DNA from 2 places in the Achromobacter sp. RW408 genome. Region 1 is predicted to be linked to the other one. Evidence: riboswitches for the same ligand, from Rfam matches in the RefSeq annotation. Region 1 holds a riboswitch; the other holds the start of a gene.
The links. A riboswitch is a leader RNA that binds a small molecule or an ion and turns the genes downstream of it on or off. The one in region 1 is predicted to bind glycine.

Region 1 (10,134 bases):
TTCACCTGGTGTGGTGGCCGCCGCCCGGCATCGACGTGGCGGCATTGCTGGCGCGGGCGCGCACGCTGGGCGTGGGGCTGCAGCCGGTCGCGGAATTCTGTCGGCGCGTGTCCTGGCCGGCGGGCGTGGTGATCGGCTACAGCGCGCGCCAGGAGGCGGAACTGGACAGCCTGGAGGCGCTGCTGCGGGAAGTCGCGGGCGTTTCGTAGCAAAATGCGGCATGGCGGCGCCGCGTCCCGCCTTCACCGTTTTTTCCAGGATTCCTCATGCCGCAACTCGATCTCTACCAGGTGGACGCTTTTTCCGCCGCGCCCTTTGGCGGCAACCCCGCCGCGGTGGTGCCGCTGGAGGCATGGCTGCCGGACGCCACGCTGCAACGCATCGCCGAAGAGAACAACCTGTCCGAGACCGCCTACGTGGTGCGCCGCGGCGACATCCACGAGCTGCGCTGGTTCACGCCCGCGGTCGAGGTCGACCTGTGCGGCCATGCGACCCTGGCGACCGCCTGGGTGCTGTTCGAGCAATTGGGCGCCAGCGAAGAGGTGCTGCGCTTTGCCACCCGCAGCGGCGAACTGCGGGTGCGGCGCGCCGGCGACGGGCTGGCGATGGACTTTCCCGCCAGGCGCCCGGTGGCCGAAGCCATCCCCGACGGCCTGCTGCGGGCGCTCGGCCTGCCGGCGGCGCGCGCGCTGTACCGCACCGACGACTACCTGGTGGTGATCGACGACGAAAGCCTGATCGACGGCCTCGCGCCCGACTTCGCCGCGCTGGCGGCATTCGACGTGCGCGGCGTGGCGGTGACGGCGCCGTCCACCCGCTACGACTTCGTGTCGCGCTGGTTCGGGCCGCGCGTCGGCGTCAACGAAGACCCGGTCACGGGGTCGGCGCACACCTCGCTGGCGCCTTATTGGGGCGAGCGGCTGGGCAAGACCCGGCTCACCGCCGAGCAGGGCGGGGCGCGCAAGGGCCAGCTGCGCTGCGAGCTGCGCGACAACGGCCGCGTCATCATCAGCGGCCAGGCCGCGTTGTACCTGCGCGGCACGATCTTCCTGTGAACCGCGCCGCCATCACCGAAAACCTATTGCCTCATCAACACTTCAAATAAGGCCGCCGCGACACGCGCCTAGAATCTGCCGTCACGAGAGCCGGACGGAACGATCCTTCCGCCGCCGGACACGACAACAAGGAGACGCAGGGCAATGGATGCGGTGTGGATAGTCGCCGTCGGGGCGGCCGTGGCGGGATTCGTGCAGGGCCTGTCGGGCTTTGCCTTCGGCATGGTGGCCATGTCGTTCTGGGCCTGGGTGCTGGATCCGCGGCTGGCGGCGGCGCTGGCCGTGTTCGGCGCGCTCACCGGCCAGCTGCTGGCGGTATTCTCGGTGCGACGCGGCTTCAACTGGCCCTTGCTGTGGCCCTTCCTGCTCGGCGGCCTGGCGGGTATTCCGCTGGGCGTCCTGATCCTGCCGCACCTGGACATGGACTGGTTCAAGGCGGTGCTGGGCGCGCTGCTGGCGCTGTGGTGTCCGGTCATGCTGATGGCGCAGCGCCTGCCGCGCATAGGCGGCAATCGCTGGGGGGACGGCGCGGTCGGGCTGGTGGGCGGCGTGATGGGCGGCATCGGCGGCTTCGCCGGCAGCGTGCCGACGCTGTGGTGCACGCTGCGCGGTTTCGGCAAGGACACGCAGCGCGCCGTGATCCAGAATTTCAACCTGTCGATGCTGGCCGTGACCATGGCCACCTACCTGGCCACGGGCATCGTCACGCGCGACATGGCGCCCATGTTCGCCGTGGTGGCGCCGGCCATGCTGATCCCCACGCTGCTGGGCACGCGCCTGTACATCGGCATCTCCGAAGTCGCGTTCCGCCGCCTGGTGCTGGGGCTGCTGACCTGCTCGGGGCTGACGCTGCTGGCGTCGTCGGTGCCGCGGCTGCTGGGGTATTGAGGGCCGGTCCGCGTCGGGCCCGCTCCCGGCCTGTGCTCTGCCGCAATGGCTTTACGACAGTCCCACCCCCTCCCGCACGCTCGCCGCCAGCATCTGCGCCGTGGCCGCCGACAGCGTCCAGCCCAGGTGCCCATGGCCGGTGTTGTAGAACACGCCGGGCCGCTTGCCGGGGCCGACGCGCGGCATCATGTCGGGCATCATCGGCCGCAACCCGCACCACGGCACCACGCGCGCCGTGCGCACGCCGGGAAAGTGGCGGCGGGTCCAGTCCACCAGCGGCTGGATGCGCTCGGCGCGGATGTCCAGGTTGAAGCCATTGAACTCGGCCGTGCCGGCCACGCGGAAACGGTCGCCCAGGCGGCTGGTGACGATCTTGGCGGCCTCGTCCAGCAGGCTCACGTTGGGCGCGGCGGCCTGGCTGGCGGCGTCGTCCAGGTGCACGCTGATCGAATAGCCCTTGACCGGGTAGATGTTCAGCCTGTCGCCCAATTGCCGCGCGAACTGGCGACTGGCGGCACCGGCGCAGACCACGATGGCGTCGGTTTCGTGCTGCTCGCGCCGCCTGCCGTCTTCGCGCGCCAGGTCCAGCACGTAGGGCAGGCCGTCGCGGCTGATGGCGCGGATGTCGGCATCCTGTTCGAAGCGCACGCCGCGGCGCGCGCAGGCCCGCGCCAGGCCGCTGGTGAACTTGTGGATGTCGCCGGTGGCGTCGGACGGCGTATAGAAGCCGCCGTGGCAGGGCGTTTGCAGCGTCGGCTCGATGCCGCGGATTTCCTCCGGCGTGACGGCGTGCCGCTCCAGCCCGCCTTCGCGCAGCAGCGCGTTGGCGCGGCGCGCGGTCTCGAAGCTGGCGGCATCGTGGTAGATGTGCAGGATGCCGCGGCGCTCCAGGTCGAAATCGATGCCTTCCTCCTCGGCCATGGCGTACAGGTGCTGGCGCGCCTCGATCGCCATGCGCGTGGTGGCGATGGTGTTCTGGCGATAGTTGCGGATCTGCCCCATGAACTGGGCCAGCCATGAATACTTGTGCCAGCTCGGACGCGGATTGAGCAGCAGCGGCGCGTCGTGGCGGCCGAGCCAGCGCAGGCCCTTCATGATGGTGGCGGCGCTGTTCCAGACTTCGGCATTGCTGGCGGACAACTGGCCGCCGTTGGCGTAGGACGTCTCCATGGCGGGATAGCGCTGACGGTCGTAGACGGTGACGTCGTAGCCCAGTTTGCTCAAGGCGTAGGCGGACGTGACGCCGGTGATACCGGCGCCGATGATGGCGATGCGGGGCATGATGGCTCCAGATGGCGTGGCCACGATCCGATGATCGCGGCACCCCATCTGTCTCTGTACCTGAGAGCTTCACCCGGGCGCGAGGGCGCGGGTTCCCCTTCGGTGGGCGCCAGGCGCCTCTCTCCAGATTGTCTAGACCGCGCAGTCCTGTTGCCTGAGAGTTTCCGGGGCGGTTGCTCCGTCGGCGCCCGCCACGGGGACGGGACTCTTCTGCGGGGTTTTGAATCGACGCAGTGAGAATAGCCAAAATCTGCCGCGAGCGGGACTCAGGGTTAATACCAGGAAGGAGGCGGATAGGCTCTACACTGGGCGCCAACCCGCGCGGCACGCGCCGGTCAGAAAACGAAAGGACGATCCCGCATGCGCGCTCCGGCAATGTTCCGTATTTCCCTGCTGTCCACGACGTTGGCGCTGGCCCTGGCCGGCACCGCCTCGGCCAGCCCGGCCGTTGCGCAAGCGCCCGCCGCCAAGGCAGCCACGGCATCGGCCTCCGCATCCACGCCCGCCAAGGCCGATCGCGCCACCGCCGCCGTCGACGCCGCGGTGGCCGAGGTCATGCGCCAATACGGCATCGACGGCATGGCCATCGGCGTCAGCCACAACGGCGAGCAGCGCTTCTTCAACTATGGCGACGCCTCGCGCCAGCCGCGCCGCGCCGTTTCCAGCGACACCCTGTTCGAACTGGGTTCGATCAGCAAGACCTTCACCGTCACGCTGGCCGCCTACGCGCAGGCCACGGGCCGCCTGTCGCTGGCCGACAGTCCGGCCAAGTGGGTGCCCGAGCTGCAAGGCAGCGAATTCGCCAAGCTGACGCTGGTGAACCTGGCCACGCACACCGCCGGCGGCTTTCCCTTGCAGGTGCCGGACGCGGTCCAGAACACGGCGCAACTGATGGACTACCTCAAGGCCTGGACTCCGCAGTATGCGCCCGGCACGAAGCGCACCTATGCCAACCCCAGCATCGGCATGCTGGGCGTGGTGGCGGCGCGCGCGCTGGGCGAGTCCTACGTGGCGGCGATGGAGCAGCAGCTGTTTCCCAAGCTGGGCCTGCGCGACACCTGGCTGGAAGTGCCGCCGCGCAAGATGCCCGACTACGCCCAGGGCTACGACAAGCAGGACGCGCCGGTGCGCCTGAACCCGGGCGTGCTGGCCGACGAGGCCTACGGCGTGAAGTCCAGCGCCCGCGACATGCTGCGTTTCGTCGAGATCAACCTGGGCGCCGCGCCGGTCGACGCCACGCTGCAGCGCGCCATCGCCGAGACCCACACCGGCTATTACCAGTTGGGCGCGATGACGCAGGACCTGATCTGGGAACAGTATCGCTACCCGGTGTCGGTGGACGACCTGGTGCGCGGCAACTCCGCCCAGGTCGCGTTCGAGACCCTGCCGGTCAAGGCCCAGCAACCGCCGCTGGCGCCGCAGCAGGCGGTGTGGGTTAACAAGACCGGCGCCACCAATGGCTTTGGCGCCTACGTGGCGTTCGTGCCGTCGCGCAAGCTCGGCATCGTGATCCTGGCCAACCGCAACTATCCCAACGAGGCGCGGGTGCGGTTGGCGCTGCGGGTGCTCGAGGCGCTGGCGCCGTGAATGCCGCCGCCCGGCGCGCAGCGGCCTTCAGGATCGGGCCGCAGGGGGCGCCTGGCCGGCCGCCCTGGCGCCATCGAACCTCGGCAGCAACCCCATGATCTCCAGCCGCGCGCACAACTCGCCCAGCCGCCGCAGCTTGTACGCTTCGACGTCCATGCCGCCATAGTCGTAGAAGCCTTGCCCTTCGCGCAGGCCGTTGCGCCCCTGTTCCATGTTGCGTTCGATGATGGCCGGGGCCGCGAAGCGCGCATCGAGCGCGCCGGACAGGTAGCGCGAGGCGTAGTAGAGGATGTCGCCGCCGCCCCAGTCGATGAACTCCAGCAGGCCCAGCACCGAGAAGCGCAGGCCGAAGCCCAGCCGCACGGCGGTGTCGATGTCCTCGGCGCTGGCCACGCCTTCCTCGACCATGCGGGCCGCCTCGTTCATGGCCAGCGCCTGGATGCGCGGCACGATGTAGCCGGCGGCGGGCGCGCACCGCACCGGCGTCTTGCCGGCCAGGCGCAGCACCGCCAGCAGGTCCTGCAACGCCGCGTCGCTGGTCCGCGGGCCGGGGCTCACCTCCACCAGCGGGATCAGGTAGGCGGGATTGAGCCAGTGCGCGTTCAGGAAGCGGCCGGGCGCGCGCACCATGTCGGCCAGTTCGGTGACCAGGAAGGTCGAGGTGGTGGAGGCGATGACGCTGTCCGGCGCGCAGGCCTCGCCGAGCCAGTCGAAGGTGTCGCGCTTGATGTCCAGTTGCTCGGGCACCGCCTCGAACACCACGCGGGCGCGGGCCAGGTCGGCCAGGGCGTCCTCGCGCGCCACCAGGCGCACGCGGCCCAGCGCGGTGTCGGCCTGGGCCTCGTCCAGCAGGCCCAACCGCACGAGCGTGCCCAGTTCGCGCCGCAGGCCGCCCAGCACGCGGGCGAAGGTTTCGGCGCGCTCGCCGCGCGCGCGCGGCTTGATGTCGATCAGCGTAACGTCCAGTCCGGCATGGATGTATGACAGGGCGATGCCCATGCCCATGCGGCCGGCGCCGACCACGCACAAGGTCCGTTCCATGGTCAGCATCCTTGCGCGAGCAGCGCGGCCATGTCGGCGCGCGACAGGGCGTCCAGCCCCAGCGCCTCCAGCGTGCGGCCCTCGGCGTACAGGTCGCGGCCGGTCACGGCCGAGGCCACGCTCAACAGGCCCTGCGCCACCGGCGTGGGCACGCCGGCCCAGCGGCCGGTCGACACCAGGAACGACAGGCCCAGGCGCGTGTCTTCCAGCATGTAGCGGTGCGTGCCCAGGTCGATGGTTTCGCGCCAGTCGCCGCTGTCGGTCAGCTTGCCGTGGGCGCCGCGGCCATACATCCATTCGTCGCCCTCGCTGGCATAGTGATCGGCCAGCGGGAAATGCGGCGCGGCGTAGCCCAGCGCGGCGCGGATGGCGATGCGTTCGGCGTCCAGCGCGTCGGTCACGCGGCGGATCGACGGCTGCGTGCCCTCGTTGTGGATGTCCCAGCGTTCGAAGTGTTCGAGCGGACCTGCGTTCATCAGGATCAGCGGCGGGTGGATCACCGGGCCGGCGTTCATCAGCGCCCCGGACAGCGCGTCCTCGATCGGCTCGACGCTCGGATAGGCCTGCGCCAGCGTTGCCAGCGCGGAGCCGGCCAGGCGACTCGGGAACACGCCGGTGGGCAGGCGCGTGGCGTAGGCGCTGATGACGACGCGGTCGCCGTGCTTGCGCGCCAGATAGGGCAGGGTGCCGGTTTCGGCAAAGGCGACCTCGGCCGGGTTGCCGACCTGGCGCAGGGCGCGGGCAAACAGATAGCTGCCGAAGGTGCCGGGTGGCAGGAACACCACCTGGCCGTCGCGCAGGTGCGGCGCCAGCTCGGGCGCCAGCGCCGCATGCGAGGTGGACGGCAGCGGAATCACCAGCAGTTGCGCGCCCGCGGCGGCGGCGGCCAGGTCGGCCGTCAGCTCGATCTGGCCGGGCGCCTCGCCCAGGGCGATACGGCGGGTGCCGCGATAGTCGGTGACTTCCAGGGCGCCGGCGCGGCGCAGGCTGTCGAACGCCGCCGCGTCGCGGCGCCACAGGCGCACCCGATGTCCTTTTTCCGCCAGGTCGGCGGTCGCCGCGTAGCAGCCGTGGCCGCCTCCAATAACGCCGATGCGCATGATCGAGCTCCTTCGTGAGAGCTTCGATCCTAGCGATGGCCGGCACGGCGGACTGCGCCGCAGGCGCAAGCGGAATACGGAATCGGCAAGGGAATGCGCGGCGGGGCGCGGCCCGCTGCGTCGGCAGGCGCGACCCGCCACCGCAATGGGCCTGGCGCCCCGCGCTTGAACAGACCTCGCGCGCCGCCCTTCAACAGGCGCGGGCGCGGCCCTGCCGGAGCGTGTCGGACGGCAGGCAGCCGTAGCGCTTGCGGTAGTGCGTGGCGAAATGGCCGAAGCTGGTCACGCCGCAGCGCAGCAGGATGTCGGTGACGCTGTCGCCGTCGCCGGCGTTGCCCAGCGCCGCGTGCGCCAGCGCCAGGCGGCGGTTGCGCAGGTAGTCGCTGGGGCTCTGCTGCAGGAACTGGGTGAAGCCGTTCTGCAAGGTGCGGATCGAGACGCCGCAATGCGCGGCCAGGTCGGGCAGGGCGATGGGCGCGTCGATGTGGTCTTCGATGTAGTCGCGCGCGCGCCGCACGTGCAGCGGCAGCGGCTGGCGGCGATCGGCGCGCAGCGCCTCGGAATAGTTGTGCGGCAGCTGCATCAGCAGCAGCGAGACCAGGTAGTCGGAAAAGCCCGCCGCCAATGTCTGCGTCACGCCTTCGATGGCGGGGTGCTGGTACAGCCTGCACAGGTAGTCCAGCGTTTCCTGCACCGCCGCCAGGCCTGCCGAACCGGGCGCCGCCTCCAGGTCGAACACCAGCGCCTGGCGCAGCGGACGGTCCAGCAACTGTTGCAGCTGGCGTTCCAGCGCCTGCCGCTCGACCCGCAGGATCAGGCTGCGGCAATCCGGGCCGATGCGCAGCACGCTGCGCTCGGAGGGCGACGAAATGGTCAGGCCGCCTTCGCGCAGGGCCGCGCTGCGCTTGCCCAGCGTGACCTGTCCGGCGCCTTGCAGCGTGACGCGCACCAGGTAGTAGCGGGCGATGTCGCCGGCGTCGATCTCGACCTCGGCGCCATAGTGCAGGTCGAACAGCGCGGCGCTGCCGAAGAACACGCCATACAGGCGCGATTGCAGGGGATCGCCGCGCGCCACGCACATGCGGTGCGACCACAGGTGCTGGCTGACCTGATCGGTGATCTCGGAAAGATTGCCCGAATCCAGCAGGCAATGGCGTTGCAGCGGGTAGGTATCGTGGAACATGCTTTCCTGCGCCCCGGGAATAGCCGTTGCGCGCCCGGTATAGAGCCGGCCGGCGCAAAGGCCTACAACAGATGCAGCCATCGGAATGGCGAACCAGACAGCGGGACGCCGCCACCGCCTCGATGCGGCCGGCGCGATCCCATTGCGATACAAGGGAAGAACATGACGGGCGATACCGGAACCGACGCGGCGCAGAAACGCTATGCCTATGAATGGTATGTCGTCCTGATCTGCATGCTAGCGTACATATTTTCGTTCGTCGACAGGCAGATCCTGGCCCTGATGATCGAACCCATCAAGCGCGACCTGCAGCTCTCGGACACCCAGTTCAGCCTGCTGCACGGGCTGGCCTTCTCGCTGTTCTACGCCTTCATGGGCATCCCCATCGCGCTGCTGGCCGACCGCTATTCGCGGCCCCGCATCATCGCCATCGGCGTGGCCTTCTGGAGCCTGGCGACCGCCGCCTGCGGCCTGTCGAAGAACTTCGGCCAGATGTTCCTGGCGCGCATCGGCGTGGGGGTGGGCGAGGCGGCGCTGTCGCCGGCCACGTATTCGATGCTCAGCGACATGTTCCCGCGCCACAAGCTCGGGCGCGCCGTGGGCATCTATTCGATCGGCTCGTTCATCGGCGGCGGCCTGGCTTTCCTGATCGGCGGCTATGTCATCGACCTGCTCAAGAGCGTGGATAGCGTGCGCCTGCCCGGCGTGGGCGAACTGCGGCCGTGGCAGGTGACGTTCTTCATCGTCGGCCTGCCCGGCGTGCTGGTGGCGCTGCTGATCCTGCTGACCGTGCGCGATCCGCAACGCAAGGGCCTGCGCCACGACGCCGACGGGCGGGTGCAGAAGCCCACCGCGGGCGCATTGTTCCGCTTCCTGGGCCGCCATCGCGGCACCTTCTGCTGCCATTACCTGGGGTTCTCGTTCTACGCCATGATCCTGTTCTGCCTGCTGGGCTGGACGCCGGCCTTCTACATGCGCAAGTTCGGCCTGTCGCCGGTGGAGGCGGGCTACATGCTGGGCACCGTGGTGCTGGTGGCCAACACCGCGGGCGTGTTCTGCGGCGGCTGGCTGATGGACTGGCTGGCGCGGCGCGGCTACAGCGACGCGCCTCTGCGCGCCGGCGTCATCGGCGCGATCGGCATGGCGCTGCCGGCCGTGGCCTTCACCCAGGCGAACGGGTTGTGGCTGTCGGTGGGCCTGCTGCTGCCGGCGATGTTCTTCGCCTCGTTCCCCATGCCGACGTCCACGGCGGCCATGCAGATCCTGCCGCCGAACCAGCTGCGCGCCCAGGTGTCGGCGCTGTTCCTGCTGATCTCCAACCTGGTCGGGTTGGGGCTGGGCACCACGGCGGTGGCGCTGCTGACCGACCGCCTGTTCCGCGACCCGGCGGCGGTGGGGCATTCCATGTCGCTGCTGATCGGCGTGGCCACGCTGCTGTGCATCGGCCTGCTGGCGGCAGGCTGCGGCAAGTACCGGCGCAGCCTGGCGCGGGAAGAAGGCGAGCGCGCCGCACCCGCCGCGCAGGTTGCGGCGCCAGCGCGCGCGCCTGCCGGGCAGACGCCGTGACGCGCGCGATGCCGCAAGCCCGGTGAGGCGGCATACGGCTGCCGCGCCCGCGCCGGGGCGCGGCGGTCAGGCCGGGCCATCCCGGACCGGCGTCCGCCTTTGTCCTGGCGCAAACCTCCAGGCCCCGTCCAGCCCCCCGCGATTCGCCACTGCGGCGATAATCGCGCGCATGACCTACCAATTACTCAAAATGCTGCATGTCGCCGCCGTGGTCGCATGGCTGGGCGGCTCCCTGTTCGTGTCGCTGTTCCTGCTGTCGTCGCAGCCGCCCGACAGCGACGAGGCGCCCAAGGAACGCAAGATGCTGGGCGCCCTGCGCCGCTGGACGCTGTTCGTCACCACGCCGGCGATGGTGCTGGCCTGGCTGGTCGGCCTGCACCTGGCCGTGACCTTCGGCTGGTTCGCCATGACCTGGATCTGGATCAAGATCGCG
Region 2 (10,134 bases), on a different contig from region 1:
ATATGGCCTCACGACTCGCACTGAACTCTACGTACGGGCTAGTGCCTTTTGGAGCGACACGCGATCCGCAGCCGCAGAATCTGTCTATAGCGCTTCTTCCAAAGGTCTATCAGACATATGGTTTGGAACCAGCTACCAGATCAAGGACGATGATGAGTCGCCGGGTTTAATAGGCTTCTCTCAAATTGCGCTCATGGAAAAAACGCACAATACGAGCAGTCAGTTTAAATCAGCAATGATCGGCTTGGCAGCATACAAAGCTATAGATCCAGTTGTGTTCTCTATGAACACCGCTTTAAGCATGAGTACCGCAAGAGGCGAAGGAGAAAACCGCCATACCCCCGGATCGCTATTCCTGATCAGCGGTTCCGTTGCATTTGCTGCAAATGATCGAGTCAGCCTCAGCGGCGGAGCGCAATGGACAAACAAACAACCCGACTCAGTCGCCGGAGAGAAAAGCGGCTTCCGCACCACCAGCACCGACCTGCTCCTCGGCGTGGGCTATGGCGTCACTGCAAAAAGCATAGTCAATATATCAATGATATCCGCCATTTCCGGTCGAAAAGGGGCCGACCTGAATCTCGCTTGGTCATATGCATTTTAGAAGTTTTCTTAGTGATCAAACAGCAATCATTTGCCTCAAACTTTTTGGAAGAGCACGATGAAGACAAGAACCGCAAGTTATCTCGCGTCGCTGGCGTTAGCGTTCGCGTTTACGCTCCCCGCTCACGCTGCACCACCCAGCATGTCTAATTTTACCGACGCACAGGAGCTTGGACTATTTCGCGAATCAGCTGATCTTCGCCAGCTTGTAGCGCTTTCCAAAGAGGAGATGAAGGACACGGAAGGGGCCGTATCTCCCATTATTGTTGGTGCGGCATTGGGAGCACTGGTAAACGGGGGGACATATATGGTGGGCGTAGCACGAGATAAATACCCATACTCGACAGGGGCTCTTGTAGCGAATATGACAAGCGGCGCCCTTATTGGCGCGACGACGGGAGGGCTTGGTGCCGCAGCAGGTGGCGGACTCACCGCAGGGGCAAACGTGTGGCGCGCAAATGGCGCCTTCGCCAACTTCGGAGCCAATCAGTATTTACGCAGCAGCGAGTGCCGCCTCAATCAAAAGCTACGCTGCTGACGCGGACTTATAGAAAGGGAATTGGCTATGGGGGACCTGATCGCCGCCATCATGGGATTTCTAGTCGGACTGGAGAATTCAAAACCACAAATGCGATGCCACACCCTGGCAGCCATTGCAGCAGGCCTATTATTTTTTTCTGCCGTATTAGAAGATGCCTGGAACGGCTCCCTCAACCCCCAAAGCGTTTCCATTATCGCATTGATATCAAGCGCACTTTATATATTAATTTTATTTACATTAAAATTTTTCGAAAATATAAAGCGAAAGCAAAAAAAATTATAGCCACCATAGAAAACCAACAACATCAAAATTACTGCAGAGACTACCTCAACAGCCTCGGCAGATTAATGTCCAGCAAAGACAATATTCTTGAAAGCCTGCCTCATCATTTTTATTGCAATCGCTTGCCGTACGGCTTATGCAGAAATTCTACTGGTCGGCCCGAACGGGCATCTGTATCTCCACCGACGAGTGCAAGATTGGAAAAGCCAGCGAGACAGAGACATCACCAAGCAAGATTTCGATTTTTCCTGCGGCGCCGCATCAATGGCCACGCTACTTCAAGGCGCATTTGGCTTTTCTATTACTGAGTTGCAGTTGCTGCAATTGATGGACAAGCAGAACGGCAGGGCATCTTTTGAAGACATGGCACAAGCGCTACAGGCGCTCGGATTTCAGGCACAAGGATATTCGGCCACGTTTTCCCAACTCAAGAGCTTGAAGATTCCTGTAATTCTTTATGTGAAGAACAGAAAATATGATCACTTCACTGTCCTACGCGGGATAAACCAGGATACGATCTGGCTTGCTGATCCCAGTGTCGGCAATCAGACGTTAAGCCGCCACCAGTTTTTAGAAATGTGGGAAACTGACTTAACACAGAACGACAACGGAGTCAGGCGGGGCCGGTTTCTGGCGATACTACCGTTAAAATCCGGTATCGATAATGGCGAGCAATTCTTCGACTTAGATCCGAAGAGACAATCACACCCTGCCGTTATACAAATCCCTTCCGGACTAAATCGAAAGAGGTTCCGTTGAAAAGGCAAAACGGATCTATCGCCCCGTAGCCGCCACTCCCAACGAAACCAAGGTTCGCCTAGAGTAAGAGCATTTAGGCGGCGTAGCCTCGCCACGCCGCCATACTCAATCAGATTGCCAAGCCGTCAGCGGCATCAGGCGTAGGCTTCGACCGGCAGGCAGGCGCACACCAGGTTGCGGTCGCCATAGGCGTTGTCCACGCGCGCCACCGGCGGCCAGTACTTGGCGTCGCGCAGCGAAGCCACCGGGTAGGCGGCCTGCTGGCGCGGGTAGTCGTGCAGCCATTCCTCGGCCAGCAGCATCTGCGCGGTGTGCGGCGCGTTCTTCAGGACGTTGTCCTCGCGATCGCGCTCGCCACGCTCGACCTGGGCGATTTCCTCGCGGATCGAGATCATCGCGTCGATGAAGCGGTCCAGCTCGGCCACGCCTTCGGATTCGGTCGGCTCGACCATCAGCGTGCCGGCCACCGGGAAGCTCATGGTGGGGGCATGGAAGCCGTAGTCCATCAGGCGCTTGGCGATGTCCTCGGCGCTGATGCCGCTGGTTTCCTTGAGCGGACGCACGTCCAGGATGCACTCGTGCGCCACGCGGCCGTTGCGGCCCGCGTACAGCACCGGGTAGTGGTCGCGCAGGCGGGTGGCGATGTAGTTGGCGTTCAGGATCGCGACTTCGGTGGCGCGGCGCAGGCCGTCGGCGCCCATCAGCGCGATGTACACGAACGGGATCGGCAGGATGCCGGCCGAGCCGAACGGCGCGGCCGAGACCGGGCCAACCTTGGCTTCGCCGGGCAGCTTGCCCTGCTCGTTGACCACGCCCGGCAGGTACGGCGCCAGGTGCGCGCGCACCGCGACCGGACCGACGCCCGGGCCGCCGCCGCCGTGCGGGATGCAGAAGGTCTTGTGCAGGTTCAGGTGCGACACGTCCGAGCCGAACTTGCCCGGTTTGGCCACGCCCACCATGGCGTTCATGTTGGCGCCGTCCAGGTACACCTGGCCGCCGGCCTGGTGCACCAGGTCGCAGATCTCGGTCACGGCTTCCTCGAACACGCCGTGCGTGGACGGGTAGGTGATCATCAGCGCGGCCAGCTTGTCGCCGACCTGTTCGATCTTGGCGCGCAGGTCGACCAGGTCGACGTTGCCGTTGGCGTCGGAGGCCACCACCACCACGTCCATGCCGGCCAGTTGCGCCGACGCGGGGTTGGTGCCGTGGGCCGAGGACGGGATCAGGCAGATGTTGCGCTGGTGCTGGCCGTTGGCCTGGTGGTAGCCGCGGATCGCCAGCAGGCCGGCGTATTCGCCCTGCGCGCCCGAGTTGGGTTGCAGGCTGATGTTGTCGTAGCCGGTGATTTCGCACAGCGCGGCCGACAGGCGCGTGATCAGCTCGTCATAGCCCTTGCTCTGCGAGGCGGGCGCGAACGGATGCACCAGCGCGAACTCGGGCCAGGTGATGGGGATCATCTCGGTCGTGGCGTTCAGCTTCATGGTGCACGAACCCAGCGGGATCATGGTGCGGTCCAGCGCCAGGTCCTTGTCGGCCAGCTTGCGCAGGTAGCGCAGCATGTCGGTTTCCGACTGCACGCTGGAGAACACCGGGTGCTTGAGGATGGCGCTTTCACGGGCCACCGCGGCGGGGATGCCGCTGGCGGCGGCGGCGTCGAGCGCGTCGATGTCCAGTTCGACGTCATCGCGTTCCAGGCCGGCGGCGAACACGTTCACCAGCGCCTGCAGGTCGGCGGCGGTGACGGTCTCGTCCAGCGACACGGCCAGGCGGGCGCCGTCGACGCGGCGCAGGTTGATGTGCTCGCACTCGGCGGCGGTGATGATGGCGGGCGTGGCCGGGCCGGTTTCCAGCAGCAGCGTGTCGAAGAAGGTGTCGTTGGCGACCTTGATGCCCAGCTTGCCGAGTTCGGCGCGCAGGATGGCGGTGTAGCGCTGCACGCGCTCGGCGATGCGGCGGATGCCGGCCGGGCCGTGCCAGACGGCGTACATGCCGGCCATCACGGCCAGCAGCACCTGCGCGGTGCAAATGTTCGAGGTCGCCTTCTCGCGGCGGATGTGCTGTTCGCGCGTCTGCAGCGCCAGGCGCATCGCCGGGTTGCCTTGGGCGTCCTTGGACACGCCGACCAGGCGGCCGGCCATGTTGCGCTTGAAGGCGTCCTTGCAGGCCATGAAGCCGGCGTGCGGGCCGCCGAAACCGAACGGCACGCCGAAGCGCTGGGCCGAACCGATGGCGATGTCCGCGCCCCACTCGCCGGGCGCTGCCAGCAGCGCCAGCGCCAGCAGGTCGGTGGCCACGGCCACCACCGCGCCTTGCGCGTGGGCGGTTTCGGCCAGCTTGCGGTAGTCGGCCACCGAGCCGGTGCTGTGCGGGTACTGCAGCAGCACGCCAAAGCATTCCGGCAGGCCTTCGGCCTCGTCGCCGACGGCGATCTCGATGTCCAGGCCCTCGGCGCGCGTGCGCACGACCTCGATGGTCTGCGGATGCACGTGGCGCGAGATGAAGAACACCGGGCTTTGCGACTTGGCGCTGCGGCGCGCCAGCGTCATGGCTTCGGCGGCGGCGGTGCTTTCATCGAGCAGCGAGGCGTTGGAGATGTCCAGCCCGGTCAGGTCGGCGACCATGGTCTGGTAGTTCAGCAGGGCCTCCAGGCGGCCCTGCGAGATCTCGGGCTGGTACGGCGTGTAGGCCGTGTACCAGGCGGGATTCTCGAGAATGTTGCGCAACACCACGTTGGGCGTCTGCGTGCCGTAGTACCCCTGGCCGATGTAGTTGCGAAAGACCTTGTTGCGGCCGGCGATCTGCTTCAACTCGGCCAGCACGTCGGCTTCGCTGCGCGACGGCGGCAGCGCCAGCGGCGCCTGGCTGCGGATCTTGGGCGGCACGACTTCTTCGATCAGGGCGTCCAGGCTGGGGCTGCCGATGGCGGCGAGCATGGCGGCCTGGTCGGCGTCGGAGGGGCCGATGTGGCGGGGGATGAAGTCGGTGTGGGTGTCTAGGGCGCGCGACATGGGGGATCTCGAGATGGCGGTGTCGTCGGAAGGGACGGACGGTGATGCATGGACGGGCGGCGGCGCCAGCGCCGCGCCCGCCCTGACGGGCTTAGCCGTTGGCCACGGCTTCGTAGCCGGCGGCGTCCAGCAGCTTGTCGGCATCGGCGGCGTTGACCGGCTTGATCTTGAAGATCCAGGCGGTGAAGGCCGATTCGTTGATCAGGTTGGGGTTGCTTTCCAGCTCGTCGTTGAACGCGACGATTTCGCCGGCCACGGGCGCGTAGATGTCGGAGGCGGCCTTGACCGACTCGACCACGCCGGCGGTCTCGCCCGCGTTCAGCTTGGCGCCGACCTTGACGTCGCCGACGAAGACCAGGTCACCCAGCTGGTCCTGGGCGGTATCGGTGATGCCGACGACGAACACGTCGCCTTCGGCTTTGACCCATTCATGGGACTCGGTGTACTTGCGATCGGTGGGCAGACTCATGAGGACTCCTGGGGGGATTCGGATAAGGAAATGGTGTTGCGCGCCTCGCGCCGGCGGCCGCGCCCCGCAGGGCCGGCCACCGGCGCGAAGCTTCGAGTTTACGAGTGTTCGACGGCTTTGCCGTTACGGACAAACGGCAGCTTGCAGACCAGGGCGGGCACCCACTTGCCGCGGATGTCGACCTCGACCGTGTCGCCCGCGACCACGCCTTGCGGCAGGCGGGCAAAGCCGATCGAAACGCCCAGCGTCGGCGACATGGTGCCGCTGGTGAGTTCGCCCACGCCGTTCTTGGTGCGCACCGCCATGTGGGCGCGCATCACGCCGCGTTCCTGCAGTTTCAGGCCGACGAAGGCGGCGGGCGTGGCGAACTGCTCCAGCGCGTCGCGGCCGATGAAGCGGCGCTCGGGGTTCTTCAGGGACACCGTCCAGGTCAGCGCGGCTTCGCCGGGCTGGGTCAGTTCGTCCATGTCCTGGCCATACAGGTTCATGCCGGCTTCCAGGCGCAGCGTGTCGCGCGCGCCCAGGCCCGCCGGACGCACGCCCTGGGCCGCCAGGTCGCGCCACAGTTGCACCGCCTCGGCCGCGGGCAGCACGATTTCGAAGCCGTCTTCGCCGGTGTAACCGGTGCGCGCCACCAGCGTGTCGTCACCGACGCGCGCGGCCACGAACGGGGTCAGCGGCTCGCTGGCGGCCTGCCAGGCCGGGCGCGCGGCCCAGACCTTGGCGCGGGCGTTGGGGCCCTGCACGGCGATCATGGCCAGGTCGCGGCGCGGCGTGATGGTGACGTCGAACTTGCCGGCCTGCTTGACGCGCTGCATCCAGGCCATGTCCTTGTCGGCCGTGCCGGCGTTGACCACCACGCGCCATTCGTCGAGCGCGAAGAAGTACACGATCAGGTCGTCGATGACGCCGCCCTGCGGGTTCAGCATGCAGGTGTAGAGCGCCTTGCCCGGTACGGTCAGCTTGGCGACGTCGTTGGCCACCAGGCGCTGCAGGAAGGCGTAGGCGTCGGGGCCCGTGACGTCGGCGTTGAGCATGTGCGAGACGTCGAACATGCCGGCGTCCTGGCGCACCGCGTGGTGCTCTTCCAGTTGCGAGCCGTAGGCCAGGGGCATATCCCAGCCGCCGAAATCGACCATGCGAGCGCCGGAGGCGATATGTTCTTCGGCCAGCGGGGTGCGTTTGAGGGGTGCGGACATGCGCGGGTACTCCGGAGCGGCAGCGGTGCCAGGGTTACGGAATGCCGCCGGCGGACGGGATGCGCCCACGCAACGGCTGAATCTTCCGCCCCTCTGTCCTTTTGCCTGAGAGTTGCCCCGCGTGACGGGTTTGCACCTTCGGCGCCTGGGCTGCTCGCTATGTCCCTGATTGGGCAGCGGCGCCAGGTCTCTCCAGAGTGCTGCTTTGCCGAGTCCGCGCGGTGAAAACCGGGACAGGGCAAGCATGCGCGGTATGGGATACCTGAGCGATTCCGGGCGAATTGCGCCTTCGGCGGCAGCCGCGAACGGCCGCTCTCTCCCGCAACATGCGTGACAGCGCCGAAAGCATACCGCGAAACGCGGTTCCGTTGTTGATCCGCGATCGCCGCCCGGGCGCCGCTTCAGCCCAGCGCGGTGTCCAGCAGCATCATCAGCACGAAGCCCAGCATCAGCCCGCAGGTGGCGTAGACCTCGTGCCCCTTGCGGTGCGATTCGGGAATGATTTCGTGGCTGATCACGAACAACATGGCGCCCGCGGCAAAGCCCAGGCCCCACGGCAGCAGCGCCGCCGACCAGCCCACCACGGCCGCGCCCAGCACCGCGCCCACCGGCTCGACCAGGCCGGACAGCATGCCCAGTGCCACCGCGAACGCGCGCTTGTAGCCCGCGGCGATCAACGCCACGGCCACCACCAGGCCTTCGGGGATGTCCTGGATGGCGATGCCGGTGGCCAGCGCCGTGCCGCGCACCGGATCGTTGCCGGCGTAGCCGACGCCGATGGCCAGGCCTTCGGGCAGGTTGTGCAGGGTGATGGCGAAGACGAACAGCCAGGTACGGCGCAGCCGGTGGGCCTCGATGCCTTCGCGGCCCTTGATGAAATGCTCGTGGGGCAGCAACCGGTCCATCAGCAACAGCGCCGCCGCCCCCAGCAGGATGGCGGCGCCCACCGTCAGGCCGGCGCCCCACGGCCCCGCGCCCTGCGCCTCGGCCGCCGCGATGCCCGGCGCCACCAGCGAGAAGGCGCTGGCGGCCAGCATCACGCCGGCGCCGAAGCCGAACATGCTGTCCTGCATCTTCTGCGGGATGGTGCGCGCGAACAGGATCGGCAGCGTGCCCGCCGCGGTGGCGCCCGCGGCGACCATGCCGCCCAGCAGGGCGTCGGCCACGTGCGGCGCGTGGTCGTTGAAATAGACCCACATCTGGTGCAGGCCCAGGCAGGCGACCAGCACCGCCAGCGTCCAGACACTGACGCTGGTGGCCGCGGGCCGGATGCGATGACGGCTGAAGGTATTCATGGACCGCTGCCCCCGCGCAATGCCGGCTCAGCCCACGGCGGCGGCGTAGCGGCGCGCCACCTCGGGCCAATCGATCACATTGTAGAAGGCGCCGATGTATTCCGGGCGGCGGTTCTGGTACTTGAGATAGTAGGCGTGTTCCCACACGTCCAGGCCCAGGATCGGCGTGTTGCCCTGCATCAGCGGGCTGTCCTGGTTGGCGCTGCTTTCCACCGCCAGCTTGCCGGCGGGCGTCACGCTGAGCCAGGCCCAGCCGCTGCCGAAGCGCGTCAGCGCCGCCTTGGTGAAGGCTTCGCGGAAGGCGGCGTGTCCGCCCAGTTCGGTGTCGATGGCGCGGGCCAGCGCGCCGTCGGGCTCGCCCCCGCCCCGTGGCGACATGACCGACCAGAACAGGCTGTGGTTGGCGTGGCCGCCGCCGTTGTTGCGCACCGCGCCACGGACGGCTTCGGGAAGTTGGTCGATGCGCGCCACCAGGGCCTCGACCGGCTCGTCGGTGGCGATGCCGGCGCCTTCGAGCGCGGCGTTCAGGTTGTTGACGTAGGTCTGGTGGTGCTTGCTGTAATGGATTTCCATCGTCAGCGCGTCGATGTGCGGTTCGAGCGCGTCATAGGCGTAAGGCAGGGGCGGCAAGGTATAGGCCAAGGCGGTCTCCATCAGGCGGCGCCACCGGATGCGGCACGGCCGAATTTATGAAATACAAATGATAGGTATTTTTATTTGATATCACAACGACAACGTTGCAGTGCCCGTCATGCAGTCAGGCTATGGGCCGGGCAGGCCTTGGCGGGCAGCACGAAGCGTGCCCGCGCCCGACGGACGGGAAAAGCGTTGGATCAAGCGCCAGGAACGCCTAGAGCGCCTTGCCGCAGGCCACGCCCGAGGCCCAGGCCCACTGGAAGTTGTAGCCGCCCAGCCAGCCGGTAACGTCCACGGTCTCACCGATGAAGTACAGGCCGGGCATGGTGCGGGCCTGCATCGATTTCTGGTCCAGGCCGCGCGTATCGACGCCGCCGCGCATGACCTCGGCCTTCTTGTAGCCGGCGGTGCCGCTGGGCACCAGGGTCCACTGGTGGATGTCCTGCGCCAGCGCGCGCAGGGTCTTGTCCGGCGCATCGGCCAGGCGCAGCGCCGCCAGGCCCGGCTTGCCGGCCTGCTCCGCCAGTTGCAGCCAGCGGTCGGCCAGGCGCTTGGGCCACAGGCCGGCCAGCACCGTATGCATTTGCTGCCGGTTGCCGGACTTGGCCGCCAGCAGTTCGGCCGCCAGGTCGCGCCCCGGCGCCAGGTCGATGACGATGGGCTCGCCCGGCTTCCAGTAGCTGGATATCTGCAGGATCGCCGGGCCCGACAGGCCCCGATGGGTGAACAGCAGGTCTTCGAGAAACTCGCCGCGCGCCTTGCCCTGCCCCGTCGCCAGGTTGACCTCCAGCGCCACGCCGGACAGTTCGGCCAGCGGCTGCCAGTGCGCCGCGTCGAAGGTCAGCGGCACCAGCGCCGGCCGCGGCTCGACCACCTTCAGGCCGAACTGGCGCGCCAGCTTCAGGCCGAAGTCGGTGGCGCCCAACTGCGGGATCGCCATGCCGCCCGTGGCCACCACCAGCTTGGCCGCGCGGATCGCGCCCTGGCCGGTGCGCAGCTCGAAGCCCGCCTCGCCATGGGCCACCTCGGCCACCTGGCAGCCCATGCGCCACTGCACGCCGCCGGCATCGCATTCGGCGCGCAGCATCTCGATGATGGATTCGCTGGAATCGTCGCAGAACAGCTGGCCGCGATGCTTCTCGTGCCAGGCAATGCGGTGGCGCTTGAGCAGCGCCAGGAAGTCCTGCGGGGTGTAGCCCGACAACGCCGAGCGGCAGAAATGCGGGTTGTCGGAGAGGAAATTGGCGGGTCCCGCGCCGATGTTGGTGAAGTTGCAGCGGCCGCCGCCCGAGATACGGATCTTCTCGGCCAGGCGCTCGGCGTGGTCCACCAGCACCACGCG

Region 2: it holds a riboswitch for glycine, as region 1 does, so the genes downstream of both, gcvT (glycine cleavage system aminomethyltransferase GcvT) here and DK459_RS10290 (D-amino acid dehydrogenase) in region 1, are expected to answer to the same signal.

Annotation. Positions count from the first base shown of each region.
Region 1 covers NZ_QHHO01000046.1:59,323-69,456, reverse strand. The annotation lists gene DK459_RS10305 (PLP-dependent aminotransferase family protein) at 1-209, shown strand, start outside; gene DK459_RS10300 (PhzF family phenazine biosynthesis protein) at 267-1,055, shown strand; gene DK459_RS10295 (sulfite exporter TauE/SafE family protein) at 1,200-1,943, shown strand; gene DK459_RS10290 (D-amino acid dehydrogenase) at 1,995-3,224, opposite strand; glycine riboswitch at 3,269-3,355, opposite strand; glycine riboswitch at 3,357-3,447, opposite strand; gene ampC (class C beta-lactamase) at 3,615-4,811, shown strand; gene DK459_RS10280 (3-hydroxybutyryl-CoA dehydrogenase) at 4,839-5,852, opposite strand; gene DK459_RS10275 (NAD/NADP octopine/nopaline dehydrogenase family protein) at 5,855-6,952, opposite strand; gene DK459_RS10270 (AraC family transcriptional regulator) at 7,143-8,135, opposite strand; gene DK459_RS10265 (MFS transporter) at 8,298-9,701, shown strand; gene DK459_RS10260 (CopD family protein) at 9,871-10,134, shown strand, end outside.
Region 2 covers NZ_QHHO01000047.1:484,005-494,138, forward strand. The annotation lists gene DK459_RS30435 (hypothetical protein) at 1-604, shown strand, start outside; gene DK459_RS30440 (hypothetical protein) at 662-1,141, shown strand; gene DK459_RS30445 (hypothetical protein) at 1,169-1,426, shown strand; gene DK459_RS18365 (C39 family peptidase) at 1,514-2,185, shown strand; gene gcvP (aminomethyl-transferring glycine dehydrogenase) at 2,320-5,193, opposite strand; gene gcvH (glycine cleavage system protein GcvH) at 5,285-5,662, opposite strand; gene gcvT (glycine cleavage system aminomethyltransferase GcvT) at 5,761-6,861, opposite strand; glycine riboswitch at 6,945-7,067, opposite strand; glycine riboswitch at 7,101-7,193, opposite strand; gene DK459_RS18385 (ZIP family metal transporter) at 7,263-8,156, opposite strand; gene DK459_RS18390 (superoxide dismutase) at 8,184-8,798, opposite strand; gene DK459_RS18395 (NAD(P)/FAD-dependent oxidoreductase) at 9,007-10,134, opposite strand, start outside.